Regions from separate parts of the Cupriavidus sp. 21MJTG02-4 genome, predicted to be linked through region 2. Evidence: predicted binding sites of a transcription regulator. Region 2 holds the regulator's gene; the other holds the start of a gene.

Region 1 (7,566 bases), on a different contig from region 2:
CTGCTCATTCCGGAGACAACGATGCATTTTCTCGACGACAGCCTGCTCCCCGAAAACCAGGAAAAGCTGGTGATCCAGGTGGCGCCCTATGGTCCGCAGTTCCTTCCCTCTGACTCGGACGATATTCCGGTCAGCATGGACGACCAGATCCAGAAGGCCGTCGACTGCTACAACGCCGGTGCAACGGTACTGCACGTGCACGTGCGTGAATCGGACGGCAAGGGCTCGAAGCGCATGTCCATGTTCAACGACATGCTGGCTCGCCTGCGGGAGGCCGTGCCCGACATGGTGCTGCAAGTTGGCGGCTCGATCTCGTTCGCGCCGGAAGACGAAGGGAAGGCGGCGCAATGGCTGGACTACGACACCCGCCACATGCTGGCCGACCTGGACCCCAAGCCGGACCAGGTGACGATCGCCATCAACACCAGCCAGATGAACATCTGCGAGATGCTGACGGAAGATGACGTCAAGGGCACGATCCTCGAGCGGCCGGAGTACTTCAAGGCCTACAGCGAGATGGTGTCGGATGCCAAGCCTTCGTTCTTCATCGAGCATCTGGAGCGCCTGACCAAAGCCGGCATCCAGCCGCATTTCATGCTCGGCCACGTGGCGCAACTGGAAACCGTGGAGCGGCTGATCCGCAAGGGCCTGTACCGCGGCCCGCTGATCCTGAACTACGTGGCCATCGGCGGCGGCGCCGCCGGCCTGCACCCGGCCGACATGATCGAGTTCGCGCGCCGCACGCCGGACGGCGCCGTGCTGACCATCGAAAGCGCGATGCGTGCCGTGCTGCCGATGAACGCCATGGCAATCGCCCTCGGCCTGCATGTGCGCGTCGGCATCGAGGACAACCTGTGGGGCAGGAAGGGCGAGCGCATGACCTCGGTGCAGCAGGTCGAGCAGATGGTGCGCCTCGCGCGCGAACTGGGCCGCGACGTCGCCAACGGCAAGGATGCCCGCCGCGTCTACAAGATCGACGAGTGGTACGACAGCGCCGACGAGACCATTCGCCAGCTCGGCATGGCGCCCAACCGCAAACCGGGCCAGCGTGGCTTCACGGTGCCGGGCACGGTGTAAGGCCGGCAGGCCAGTGCGCGAGTTCGTGGAGGAATACGCGTCGCTGGTCACGTATCTCGCCGGCGACCACTATCTTGTCGGCCAGGTGATCAGTCCTAACGGCGGCGCGGTCATCTGAGTCACATAACGTACCTGAAATCATGCAACAGAATCTTTTTGCCCACTACAAGGCGCTGCGCGACACGGGCGTGCTCGGCTGCGAACTGGACCCCCTCACTGCGTGGGACCCCAGGTGGATCGCGAGTTGGGTCGCGCTGGCCCGCGAAGCCGATGCCGAAGGCGTGCTCGATCCGAAGCTGGTCGCGCTGATCCGCCTGAATATCGATGTCACGGCCACGCACCTGTACAAGCCGGGCGTCGCGCGCCATGTGCGCGAAGCGGTCAGGCTCGGCGCCACGCGCGCGGAGATCCTCGAAGTCTTCAAGCTGGCGAGCGTCGTCGGCATTCACGCCTGCGCCGTCGGCGTACCGGCGCTGGCCGAGGAACTGGCGCGCGCGGGCATTCCCGACGAGCCCGTGCAGGCGGGGCCGACCCCGGTGTGCGACGCCGTGCGCGCGAACGGCATGTTCAACCCGCTGTGGGAAACGCTGTACCGCTGGGATCCGCAGTACCTCGAGAAATTCCTCGCAATGGGTTTCGGCCTCTGGAAGGACAACATCCTGCCGCCGCTGTGGATCGAGTTCCTCTGCATTGCCGGCGATGCCGCCATCACGCACCTGTACGGGCACGGCACGCAGCGGCATATCGAGGCCGCGCTCAGGCTCGGCGCCACGCGCGAGCAGATCCTGGCCGTGCTGAAGATCGTCAGCCTGCAAGGCATCGAATCCTGCGAGCTGGCCCTGCCGATGCTCGAAGAAGCCTGCCAGGCATCCGACAGCGCGCGCTGAGCAGCCGCGGCTCGCGGCGCGAGCCAGTGCCTGAATTACCAGCCATAGATGGAGATTGCTGTGGAATCCATGGCCAAATTGTCGTCGTCTGCAACCCTGAACGGGGACGCCGACGCCACGGGCGCGATGTATCGCAAGATCATGTGGCGGCTGCTCCCGTTCCTGTTCCTTGCCTACGTCCTGAACACCATCGACCGCATCAACATCTCGTTTGCCAAGCTGCATATGGCGAGCGATCTCGGTCTCGGCGATGCGGCTTACGGCATGGGTGCCGCAGCGTTCTTTGCCGGCTACATCCTGTTCGAGGTGCCGAGCAACCTGTACATGCAGAAGATCGGTGCGCGGCTGACGATCACCCGCATCATGCTGCTGTGGGGGCTGGCGACCGTGGCCACCAGCCAGGTCGGCTCGCCGCAGGCACTCTACGTCGCGCGGTTCCTGCTGGGCGTCGCGGAGGCCGGGTTCTTTCCCGGGGTCATCCTCTACCTGACCTACTGGTTTCCGGCGAGCCGCCGGGGCAGGATCACGTCGCTCTTCCTGATGTCGGGCACCCTGTCCGGCATGATCAGCGGTCCGCTGGCCGGCGCGATCATGACCCATCTCGACGGTTGGTTGGGGCTGCGGGACTGGCAGGTGCTGTTCGTGGTGGAAGGAATCCCCGCCATGCTGCTTGGCCTGGTCGCGTACCGCTGGCTGCCTGATGGTCCCGGCCAGGTGCGCTGGCTCAGCGCGCAGGAGAAGGCGTGGCTGAAGACGGACCTCGCCGCTTCGCAGGAAGCGCGGCACGGCGGTCTGAAGGCGCTGCTGAAGGATCCGCGCGTCTACGTGATCGGCCTGGCGTTCCTGTCCATCTATGCCTGCACGAACACCATTGCCTACTGGATGCCAACGCTGATCCAGGAATTCGGCGAAACGCAGGTCACTCGCATCGGCTGGATCTCTAGCTTGCCCTATGTCCTGGGTCTTGGCGCGATGTTCTTCCTCGCACGCAGTTCGGATCGGCGCCTGGAGCGGCGCTGGCACGTTGCCGGTGCGATGTTCGTGGCGGCTGCCGGCTTTGTGGCAATGGGATTGACCCGTGGCGCGATGGTCCCATCGGTGCTGTGCATGACCATCGGCGCGGCGGCCTGCCTCGCCGCGCTGCCGGTGTTCTGGACCATTCCTCCGGCTTACCTGGACGCCGTCCAGGCGCCCGCGGGCATCGCCTTCATCAGCAGCCTGGGCGGCGTTGCGGCACTGCTCAGCCCGGTCCTCGTCGGCACGATCAAGACGCGCACTGGCAACCTGTACCTGGCGTTCGACCTGCTGGCCGTGCTGCTGCTGATCGGTGCCGCCGCGCTGCTGCTGGCCGTATCCGCGGGCGCACTGCGCCGTCACGAGACTGCCGGGCCGTGCCACGAGGCCTGATCCCATCGAAACCCGACGGGACTTTCCCGTCATCACGCGGATGTTTGAAATGCGAATGAAAGACAAGGTCGCGCTCGTGACGGGCGTCGGCCCCGGACTCGGCAAGGCGATTGCCGTTACTTTGGCGCGCGAGGGTGCCCGGGTGGTGCTCTGCGACGTCAGCGAAGCCGCCCTGGCGGATGCCGGCGACGCAGTCAGGGCCGTGGGCGGTGACTGCCTGCCGATCCGCTGCGACGTATCGTCCAGCGAGCAGGTGGCCGGCATGTTCGCGGCCGCCGCGGAGCGCTTCGGCACAGTGCACGTGCTCGTCAACAATGCGGCACTGGTGCCGAACCGGCCGGTGGATACGGAACGCCGCAACAAGTTCTACGCATACATGCAGACGCCCGTGCCGCGCGACACGCTGCAGTTCACCAGCGAGATCACCGACGCGGAATGGATGCGCTACTGGGGCGTCAACGTGCATGGCGTGTTCTTCTGCACGCGCGAGGCACTCAGGCTGATGCAGCCGCAGCGCTACGGACGCATCGTCAACATCGCCTCGGTCGCCGGCACTTCGGCGAAGAGTGCGCACAGCCCGCACTACAGCGCCACCAAGGGCGCCGTCATCGCGTTCAGCCGTTCGGTGGCCATGGAAGTCGCGGGGGCCAACATCTTCGTCAATGTGATGGCGCCCGGCGGCGTGGCAACGCCTGACTTCAATGCCTACCTGACGCACATCGGCGAGAACGGCCGCAACCGCCTGTGGCAAGGCTGTCCGTCCGGACGCTTCGGCACGCCCGGGGAATACGCCGCCACGGTGCTGCACCTGGCCAGCGACGAGCATTACCTGGTGGGGCAGGTCGTCAGCCCGAACGGTGGTTCGGTGATCTGACGCGGCGCCAGGGCCGCTGGTGGACTTGCGCATCGTCGACGAGGACTTGCGCGACGTGCACAGGAAGGCAGCAGGCGCCCGGCACCAGCGTCGCGCCGGGACCAAGGGAAAACCCGCATCAACTCCCTGTCTTGAAATGGCCATACCCCGTCCCTATAATTAGCACTCGCTGGGGGTGAGTGCTAACAGCCTCCTGCGGTACCCGAAATTCCGCGGCCGTCGAACCTGATCGCGGCTCGCTTGTGAATCAAAACTCACTTTTGTATCTAGGAGTCCCGTATGAATCTGCGTCCTTTGCACGACCGTGTGATCGTGAAGCGTCTGGACAACGAAACCAAGACCGCGTCCGGTATCGTGATTCCCGACAACGCCGCCGAGAAGCCGGATCAAGGCGAAGTGCTGGCCATCGGCCCGGGCAAGAAGGATGACAAGGGCAACAACATTGCCCTGGACGTCAAGGTGGGTGACCGTGTGCTGTTCGGCAAGTATGCCGGCCAGGGCGTGAAGGTCGATGGCCAGGAACTGCTGGTCATGCGCGAAGAAGACATCATGGCCGTGGTGAACAAGTAATTACTTGTTGACGACTAGCACCGTACCGAATTAGGAGAATCAGAACATGGCAGCAAAAGACGTAGTATTTGGCGACGCCGCCCGTGCCAAGATGGTCGAAGGCGTGAACATCCTCGCCAACGCAGTGAAGGTTACGCTGGGTCCGAAGGGCCGCAACGTGGTGCTGGAGCGCAGCTTCGGCGGCCCGACCGTGACCAAGGACGGCGTGTCCGTGGCCAAGGAAATCGAGCTGAAGGACAAGCTGCAGAACATGGGCGCCCAGATGGTCAAGGAAGTGGCTTCCAAGACCAGCGACAACGCCGGTGACGGTACCACCACCGCTACCGTTCTGGCCCAGTCGATCGTGCGCGAAGGCATGAAGTTCGTCGCCGCCGGCATGAACCCGATGGACCTGAAGCGCGGCATCGACAAGGCTGTCGCCGCCGCCGTGGAAGAGCTGAAGAAGGTCAGCAAGCCGACCACCACCAGCAAGGAAATCGCCCAGGTTGGCGCGATCTCGGCCAACAGCGACACCTCGATCGGTGAGCGCATTGCCGAAGCCATGGACAAGGTCGGCAAGGAAGGCGTGATCACCGTCGAAGACGGCAAGTCGCTGGCCGACGAGCTGGAAGTCGTGGAAGGCATGCAGTTCGACCGCGGCTACCTGTCGCCGTACTTCATCAACAACCCGGAAAAGCAGGTTGTCCAGCTGGACAGCCCGTTCGTGCTGCTGTTCGACAAGAAGGTTTCGAACATCCGCGACCTGCTGCCGGTGCTGGAGCAAGTGGCCAAGGCTGGCCGCCCGCTGCTGATCATCGCTGAAGACGTCGAAGGCGAAGCCCTGGCGACCCTGGTGGTGAACAACATCCGTGGCATCCTGAAGACCGCCGCCGTCAAGGCTCCGGGCTTCGGCGACCGCCGCAAGGCCATGCTGGAAGACATCGCCATCCTGACCGGCGGCACCGTCATCGCCGAAGAAATCGGCCTGACGCTGGAAAAGGCGACCCTGAACGACCTGGGCCAAGCCAAGCGCATCGAGATCGGCAAGGAAAACACCATCATCATCGACGGTGCCGGCGACGCTGGTGCGATCGAAGGCCGCGTGAAGCAGATCCGCGCCCAGATCGAAGAAGCGACCTCGGACTACGACCGTGAGAAGCTGCAAGAGCGCGTGGCCAAGCTGGCCGGCGGTGTTGCCGTGATCAAGGTTGGCGCTGCCACCGAAGTCGAAATGAAGGAAAAGAAGGCCCGCGTCGAAGACGCCCTGCACGCTACCCGCGCAGCAGTGGAAGAAGGCATCGTCCCCGGCGGCGGTGTGGCCCTGCTGCGCGCCCGCGCTGCGATCTCGGCCCTGACCGGTGAAAACCCGGACCAGAACGCCGGTATCAAGATCGTGCTGCGCGCCATGGAAGAGCCGCTGCGCCAGATCGTGCTGAACGCTGGTGAAGAAGCTTCGGTCGTCGTTGCCAAGGTCATCGAAGGCAAGGGCAACTACGGCTACAACGCGGCTTCGGGCGAGTACGGCGACCTGGTGGAAATGGGCGTGCTGGATCCGACCAAGGTCACCCGCACCGCACTGCAGAACGCCGCTTCGGTGGCTTCGCTGATGCTGACCACGGACTGCGCAGTGGCCGAATCGCCGAAGGAAGAATCGGCTCCGGCAATGCCGGGCGGCATGGGCGGCATGGGCGGCATGGAAGGCATGATGTAATTTGTGCCGACTGACTGCCTTAACGGGCAGGCTGTCTGAGAAAACCCCCGCGAGTGAAAGCTTGCGGGGGTTTTCGTTTTTTGCGGATCGCTCTTGCAGTCGTGGCAGAAACGGGTTGCGGACCGCGCACGGTCAGAAGTCGACCGTTGCCGAGAGCAGCACCGTGCGCGGTGCCGCCTGCGAGAATCCGCCCCACGATGTCACGCCCGCCCAGTAGTCCCGATCGAACACATTGAGGATATTGGCGCGGAACGTGGTTGCCTTGCCGCCGATCCTGGTCGCATAGCGCGCACCCACGTCGAAGCGGGTCCACGCCGGCAGGCTTGCGGTGTTGGCCTGGTTCACGTACTGGCTGCTCGTATAGATCACCGCGCCGGTCAGCGTGAGGCCAGCCACCCACGGCAGATCCCACTCGGCGCCGAGGTTGGCCTGCACGTCGGGCACGCCGATGGCCGTCTTGCCGACCGCGGCGGCGGAGGCGGACCTGGTGATCTCGCCATCGATCCATGCAATGCCGCCCAGCAAACGCACGCGCGGCGTCACTTCGCCGAAGACATTGAACTCCAGGCCGCGGTTGCGCTGTTCGCCGTTGATCGAGAACACATTGCCGTCCAGTTGTCCGGCGGGCTTGGCAATCTGGAACGCGGCGAGCGTGGTGGTGAAGCGCCCGAAGTCGAACTTGGTGCCGATCTCGTATTGCCCGGCCTTGTAGGGCGCAAACGTTTCGCCGGCATTGCTTGCGGTGGGGGGCGCGATATCGCCCTTGCTCAGGCCCTGGATGTAGTTGGCGTAGACCGAGAACCCGCGCGAAGGCTGCACCACGAGGCCGACCATCGGCGTGGTCGCACTCTCGTCATAGGACGCCGCCACGGCGCCGGTAGTCTGGTTGAAGTTGCGCGACTTGACGCGCTGCTGGCGCGCGCCCAGCGTCAGCAGGACGCGCTCGTCGAGGAACGACAGCGTATCGGAGAGCGCCAGTCCGCTCAGGTCGTTGTCCGACAGCCGGGGCACCTGGGCTGGCGCCGGCAGATTCTGCGCGGGTCGCGTGACGGGATTGTAGA
Region 2 (7,566 bases):
CCGCGGCGTTGATGGCCGCTTCGGCGGCGGACTCAGGCGTCGGGGTGGATGGCGTCTGCTTCTGTTCTTCCATGTCGATCCGTATCAATGCATTGTCGCGGCCGTCCGGTCAGGCCGCGGTGGGTAAATCGGCGTGTGTCCCGCTGATCTGGTGGCAACCCGACTTTTTTCAAGGGTGGTTGCAAAGAGACCCCGAAACACACCGTTACAAACGACCCCCTTGTGCAATTGAACGCTTATTGCTTTGTTGCACTGCACTCACTAACATTCTTATCAAGAAAAATGACAAAAATAACGGGGGTCTGGAGTTGGATCACATTTGTGCCTCTCCCGAAAGGTTGGCCATGCACAAGCTTCCCGTCGTGACGCTCTGCCTGCTTGCCGCGCTGTCATTCATGACAGTCTTCATCTGCCTGTCCGGGGCCCTGACCCCGCGCGATACGGAGTATGGCAGCGGCAAGGCCGTGTTCAAGCATTACCTCGTCCACTACATCGGCGTCAATCCGTAACACGCTGCTGCCTGACGTTGATCCTTCAACGCGGCCGTACCGGCGCTTGCCGGAACGGCCGCGTTGTCGCGTTCAGCGCCTGAAATCATCAATGCGCCGCCGGTCCTTTTTGGTGGGACGGCCCTGCAACTGCGACGACGGTTCCGGCTGGAAACGCCGCTGCTCGGCTTCGGTTTGACGACGGGCGTGGCTGGCCTCGGTTTCCGCATAGAGCGTCTGTGCCACCGGCGCCGGGCCGCGCGCCTGCGCAATGCCCTTCACCATCACTTCCCAGCGTTGCTGATGGGCTTCGAGCACGACCATGTCGCCCGGCCGGACTTCGCGGGAATTCTTGCATGGCTGGCCGTTGACCGTGACCTTGCCCCGCTCGACGGCCTCTGCCGCAAGCGAGCGGGTCTTGAAGAAGCGTGCGCACCAAAGCCATTTGTCGATACGCAGGCGCGCGTCGGGCTCGAAACTGACGTTCATGCTGCCGCTCCACGGGTCTGCGCGCGACTGCGGCGCGCTTCCAGTTCATGCGGATGCGGCACGTTCAGCGGCCAGCCCTGCAGGTGCTGCAAGGCGATCTCCGCCAGCGCCGCGATCCAGGCCTGGGCATCGTTCATGCATGGGATGAAGTGGAACTGCTTGCCGCCCGCCACCATGAACTCGGTCTGGCCTTCCATAGCAATCTCTTCCAGCGTCTCGATGCAGTCGGCGGGAAACCCCGGGCAGAAGACATCGACCCGGCCCGCACCGACCTTGCCCAGTTCCGCCAGCGTCGGCGCCGTATAGGGCTGGAGCCATTCGGCTTTGCCAAAACGAGACTGGAACGTCACTTGATATTGACCCGGCTGCAGGCCCAGCGCATCACCGAGGAGTCGCCCCGTCTTGAGGCATTCGCAATGATAGGGATCGCCCAGTTCCAGCGTCCGGCGCGGCACGCCGTGGAAGGACAGGATCAGCTTGTCGCCGTGCGCGAAATCCGGCATGCCATGCTGCGCCCAGTACGCGCCAACCTGCTGGTGCAGCGCCGAAATATAGGCGGGATGGTCATGGAAATGCTTCACGAAGCGAAGCTCGGGCTGGTTACGCCACAGGCCGAGCACGCGGAACACCTCGTCGAACGCCGTGGCCGTGGTGGTGCCGGAGTATTGCGGATACATCGGCAACACCAGCACCTGCTCCGTGCCCTGGCGGCGCAACGCCTCCAGCACGGATTCGACCGACGGATTGCCATAGCGCATCGCGCAGGCGACCGTGACCTCGTAGCCCTGCTGGTTGAGCAGGCGCTGCAGCGCATGCGCCTGGCGCTCGCTGTATACGAGCAGCGGCGACCCGGTCATATGCGCCTCGCGCAGCCAGATCGACTCGTACTTGAGGGCCGAGGCGCGCGAGCGCAGGGGCACGATCACCCCATGCAGCAGCGGCAGCCAGACCAGGCGCGGGATCTCGACCACGCGCGGATCGGAAAGGAACTCCTTCAGGTAGCGCCCCACCGCCTTCGGGGTCGGTGCGTCGGGCGTGCCCAGGTTGACCAGCAGGATGGCCGTGCGCGGCGCCTGGCCGTGCTGATAGACCGGTTCGGGAGAAAACGTCATGTCGCTTCCGATGTGGCCGGGCGGCAGGATGCCGCCCGGCTGTGGAAATGGGGACGCAGACTGTGTGACCCGCTGGACGGGCCCTAGTTCTGGCTCAGTGCGCTCGACAGCAGCCGTGCCGTGATGTCGACAATCGGGATGACCCGCTCATAGGCCATGCGGGTCGGGCCGATCACCCCCAGCGTGCCGACGATCTGGCCATCCACCTCGTACGGCGCGGTGATCACGGCCATGTCTTCGAGCGGCACCAGCTGGCTTTCGCCACCGATGAAAATCTGCACGCCCTGCGCATGGCTGGACACATCAAGCAACTGGAGCAGGCTGGTCTTGTGCTCGAACACGTCGAACAGCCGGCGCAGCTTGTCCATGCTCGACGACAGGTCTTCCACCTCCAGCAGCTTGCGCTCGCCGCTGATGTAGACGTGGTCGTCCTCTTCTTCCATGGCGCTGCTGCCTGCCTCGACCGCCGCCTGCATCAGTTGCGACATGTCGCGCCGCAGGTCGCGCAGTTCTACGCGCAGGTGGTCGCGCACGGCGTCGAAGCTCATGCCCGCGTAGTGCGCGTTGAAGAAGTTCGCCGCTTCGATGAGCTGCGCGGGGGTGTACGGCAGTTCCGTCTGGATGATCCGGTTCTGCACATCGCCCTCCGGGCTGACGATGATCAGCAGGATGCGCTTGTCCGAGAGCCGCATGAATTCGATCTGCCGGAACGACTGCGCGCGCCGCGGTGTCATGATCACGCCGGCAAAGTGCGAGAGATTGGACAAGGTCCGCGCGGCCGCCGTGATCACGCGCTGCGGGCCGAGCTGCTGCTGGCCGCCAAGCTGACCCTGGATCTGGCCCGCCAGCTCCGTCATTTCCATGCCGCCGCGTTCGATCGGCTTGACGGTCAGCATGGTATCGACGAACAGGCGATACCCGCGCGGCGTGGGGATCCGTCCCGCGGAAGTATGCGGGCTTGAGATAAAGCCCATTTCCTCCAGATCGGACATCACATTGCGGATGGTGGCCGGCGACAGGTCCAACCCGGAATACCGGGACAGGGTCCGGGAGCCGACCGGCTGCCCTTCGGCAATGTAGCGCTCAATCAGGGTCTTGAGCAGCGTTTTCGAACGTTCATCCATGATGCCCCGATTTTACGCAAGTTTTACCGCTTCGGGCGCCCGGGCGGCCCCCGCCACATGGCGCGTCCGCCCCATGCTGGCAACGGTCACGGCGGTATGGTCTAATCCCCGCATGTCTGCCCCCCCCAAAACCAGCGCCTTGCGCACCCCGTTCAAGACCGTGGCCCTCGTGGGCCGGTACTCGACTGCCGGCATCGAAGGCCCGCTGGAGGAGCTCGCGTCCTACATCCTGCGCAATGGCCAGGATGTGGTGTTCGAACGCGAGACCGCGCAGGCCACGGGGCTGACCGGCTATCCCGCACTGACTGCTGAGGAAATCGGCCGGGAGGCCGACGTCGCCGTGGTGCTGGGCGGCGACGGCACGCTGCTCGGGCTTGCCCGCCAGCTCGCCGGCCACAACGTGCCGCTGATCGGCGTCAACCACGGCCGGCTCGGCTTCATGACCGATATCCCGCTCGAAGACGTGCAGACGGTGCTGCCGGACATGCTCGAAGGCCGCTACGAGGCCGAGACCCGGCTGCTGCTGGAGTCGAGCGTCGTGCGCGACGACAGCCGCATCTTCTCGGCGCTGGCCCTGAACGACGTGGTGGTCAACCGTTCGGGCATTTCCGGCATGGTCGAACTGGCCGTGTCGGTGGACGGCAACTTCATGTACAACCAGCGTTCGGACGGCCTGATCGTGTCGACCGCCACCGGCTCGACCGCCTATGCGCTGTCCGCCGGCGGCCCTATCCTCCATCCGACGCTGTCAGGGCTGGTGCTGGTGCCGATCGCCCCGCACTCGCTGTCCAACCGGCCCATCGTGCTGCCGCAAGATGCCGAGGTGACCATCGAGGTCGCGACCGCGCGCGACGCCAGCGTCAACTTCGACATGCAGTCGCTCACGTCGCTGCTGCCGGGCGACCGCATCGTCGTGCGGCGCTCGAAAAAGACCATCCAGCTGCTGCACCCGGTGGGCTACAACTACTACGCCACGCTACGCAAGAAGCTGCACTGGCACGAGTACCCGACCGAGGACAACCGCCTCTGAGCGACTGAATCCGGCTCTATCCGGCTCAAACCGTCCGCACCGACCCAACCCTTTCACCGCCACGATGCTGCGCAGCCTGTCCATCCGCGATTTCGTCATCGTCGATACGCTCGACCTCGATTTCCAGTCCGGCTTCACTGTCTTCACCGGCGAAACCGGCGCCGGCAAATCGATCCTGATCGACGCGCTGGCGCTGGTGCTGGGCGAACGCGCCGATGCCGGCATCGTGCGCGAAGGCGCCACGCGCGCCAGCATCAGCGCCACCTTCTCGACGCACGCGGCCCTCGACGCGTGGCTCGACGAGCGTGAACTGGGCGGCGAGGACGACGGCGGCACGCGTACCGTGCTGCTGCGGCGCACGGTCGACGCCGGCGGCCGCAGCAAGGCCTTCATCAACGGCGCCGCCGCGACGCTGGCCCAGTTGCGCGAGGTCGGCGACCAGCTGGTCGATATCCATGGCCAGCATGCCCACCAGCTGCTGCTGCGCCCCGACGCCCAGCGCCTGCTGTTCGACGCCCATGCCGGGCTGACCCAGCAGGCCGGCGCGGTAGCCGAGTCCTGGCGCGCGTGGCGCGCCTGCGTGCGCCAGCGCGAGGCGGTCGAGCACCAGTCGCGCGAAATGCAGCTCGAACGCGAGCGGCTCGAATGGCAGGTCGGCGAACTCGACAAGCTCGCGCCGCAGCCCGGTGAATGGGAAGAGATCCAGGCGGAGTACAACCGCCTGTCCCACGCGGCGGGCCTGATCGACGGCAGCCGCGCCGCGCTCGATGCCCTGTCCGAAGCCGACGGCTCGGTCCTGTCGGCGCTCAATGCCGTCGTGCACCGCGTGCAGCAGCTTGCCGACGTCGACCCCGCCCTGCGCGACGTGCTCGCCGCGCTGGAGCCTGCCCAGGTACAGGCCGAGGAAGCCGCGCATTCGCTCATGCGCTATGTCGACCGCCTCGAACTCGACCCCGAACGGCTCGAAGCCGTCAGCGACCGCATGCAGGCGCTGCACGCCACGGCGCGCAAGTACCGCCTGCCGCCCGAGCAGCTCGCCGATGAGCTGCTGGCGCGCCGCCAGCAGCTCGACGACCTGCAGTCGGCGCAGGACATCAACAAGGTGCTCGCGCGCGAGGCGGCCGCCAAGGCGGCCTACCTGACGCTGGCCCAGCACCTGAGCCTGGCCCGCAAGGAAGCGGCCAAGGCCCTGTCCACCGCCGTCACCGACGCCATGCAAGGCCTGTCGATGGCGGGCGGCAGCTTCGTTGCCGCACTCAATCCACTGGAGGAAGGCCAGAGCTATGGCCTGGAGCAGGTCGAATTCCTGGTCGCCGGCCACGCCGGCGTCAGCGCCCGGCCGCTGGCCCGCGTCGCCTCCGGCGGCGAACTGGCCCGCATCAGCCTGGCGATCTCGGTCATCACCAGCGAAGCATCGCCCACGCCAACGCTGATCTTCGACGAAGTCGACACCGGCATTGGCGGCGCGGTGGCCGAAGTGGTCGGCCGGCGCCTCCAGGAACTCGGGCGCGCGCGCCAGGTCCTGTGCGTGACGCACCTGCCCCAGGTAGCCGCGCAGGCCGGGCAGCATCTGCTGGTCAGCAAGGAAACCACGGGCGACGGGTCCGTGTCGGTCACGCGCTCGCGCATCCGCGCGCTCGACGCCGCCGGCCGCGTGGTGGAAACCGCCCGCATGCTCGGCGGCGCGACGGTGACCGCCACCACGCTCCAGCACGCCGAGGAAATGCTCGCGCAAGGCGCGCGCGCGAGCGGCGGCAAGGAAGGCCGGCGCTCGCGGCGCAGCGCCGGCTGAACCGGCCAGCGCCCGAGGCCGCTGGCAATCGCCGTCGCCACCTATTCACGTATTCACAGGAGCAAACCATGACCCGCCCTCTGCCGTCCGCCGGTCGCCGGCGCGCCTTCGTGCCGGTGTTCGCCGCCGGGGCGTTCGCCATCGCGGCACTGCTGGCGCTGACCGGCTGCCAGGCCCAGCCCAAGGCATCGCAACCTCCGCGCGGCGCGATTTCGGCGGATCGGGTGGTCGGCGACATCATGGTCCGCTTCACGGCGCCCGACGTGAATGTCTCCGAGGAAGCCGGCAAGCTGCTCGACACCATCGAAGGCCCGATCCGCTACGTGGTCAAGCGGCCCCTGTCCGGCGGCGTGTGGCTGGTGACGGCCATCAGTGCCTCGCCGGATGCCACCATGGACCAGGCCCTGGCGACGTTGCGTGCGGTACCGCGCATCGGCACGGCCGAGCCTGACCGTATGCTCAAGCCAAACCACACCATGCCAGTCAGCCGCGACATGCCGGCGAGCTGAGCGGCCGAAGCATCGTTGTCCGGGACAAGCCTTCATCGAACTTGCTGAATCCGAACGGATCGTATTCGCTACATAGCACTGTCCCGGGCGCTGGCGGCCATGCCGCCATGTGCCCCGGGGCGCACCGGGAGGCGTTCATGCCGCACCTGTCGCACCAGGTTTCCAGGCGCAGCCGCGCCGCTGTCCTCCGATGGGCCGCCGCCGCGCTCGTTGCGCTGTGCTGGGCAATCCATGCCCCGGCCACGCTGGCGGCCGACGGCGTTCAGGCGGCTCCCGCCTATACCGGTAATGTCATCGTACGCTGGCGTGATACCAGTCTCACGCCGAGTGCGTCGGGCGCAATGGGCGATGCCAAGCAAGGCACGCCGGCCGGAGAAGACCGTCTGCAGCAGTTGCGCAGCCACTCGGGCGTCAACCTCGCCGTGCGGCGAAGCATGGCAGGCAATACTGACCTGGTGGGCACGGCCGACGGCAGCCACCCCGATCCGGAGGCATTGGCAGCCACGTTGCGCCAGGATCCGCGCGTCGCCGACGCCGTGCCAGACCGCTGGCTGCACCTGCACGACACGATTCCCAACGATCCCGAATTCGCCTCGGCCCAGCCGTACATGATGGGCACCGGCACCGCCGTCGGCGGCGCTAACCTGCCGCGCGCGTGGGACCGCTCGCGCGGCAGCGCGGGCATCGTGGTCGCGGTGCTCGACACCGGCTACCTGCCCCACCCTGATCTGGCCGCAAAGCTGGTTGCCGGCTACGATTTCATCAGCAGCACCACGGTCTCCAATGACGGCGACGGCCGCGACAGCGATCCCACGGACGCCGGCGATAATGTGCCGTCAGGCTTTCTCTGCCCGGGCAGCTCCACACCGACCACCACGGCCACGTCCAACTCCTGGCATGGCACCCGCGTGGCAAGCGTGCTGGGCGCCCTGACCAACAATGGCCAGGGCATTGCCGGGGTCGACTGGAACACGCGCATCCTGCCGGTACGGGTTGCCGGACGCTGCGGCGCCCTGCTCTCC

Evidence for each region. Region 2 encodes HrcA, which represses chaperone genes, less so after heat shock. Its sites were predicted from a motif close to TTAGCACTCNNNNNNNNNGAGTGCTAA; they were not measured.
Region 1: a site for HrcA is predicted at 4,405-4,431, ahead of groES (co-chaperone GroES). Genes of this name have one in related genera too.

Annotation. Positions count from the first base shown of each region.
Region 1 covers NZ_JBYOJP010000005.1:331,516-339,081, reverse strand. Annotated here, with positions in the region: gene AC3FKH_RS13230 (beta-keto acid cleavage family enzyme) at 22-1,077, shown strand; gene AC3FKH_RS13225 (carboxymuconolactone decarboxylase family protein) at 1,218-1,964, shown strand; gene AC3FKH_RS13220 (MFS transporter) at 2,034-3,371, shown strand; gene AC3FKH_RS13215 (SDR family NAD(P)-dependent oxidoreductase) at 3,427-4,245, shown strand; gene groES (co-chaperone GroES) at 4,525-4,815, shown strand; gene groL (chaperonin GroEL) at 4,862-6,505, shown strand; gene AC3FKH_RS13200 (TonB-dependent receptor) at 6,638-7,566, opposite strand, start outside.
Region 2 covers NZ_JBYOJP010000008.1:271,842-279,407, forward strand. Annotated here, with positions in the region: gene grpE (nucleotide exchange factor GrpE) at 1-73, opposite strand, end outside; gene AC3FKH_RS18380 (hypothetical protein) at 345-509, shown strand; gene AC3FKH_RS18385 (RNA-binding S4 domain-containing protein) at 582-977, opposite strand; gene hemH (ferrochelatase) at 974-2,089, opposite strand; gene hrcA (heat-inducible transcriptional repressor HrcA) at 2,173-3,213, opposite strand; gene AC3FKH_RS18400 (NAD kinase) at 3,326-4,243, shown strand; gene recN (DNA repair protein RecN) at 4,308-6,035, shown strand; gene AC3FKH_RS18410 (hypothetical protein) at 6,104-6,544, shown strand; gene mprA (MprA protease, GlyGly-CTERM protein-sorting domain-containing form) at 6,682-7,566, shown strand, end outside.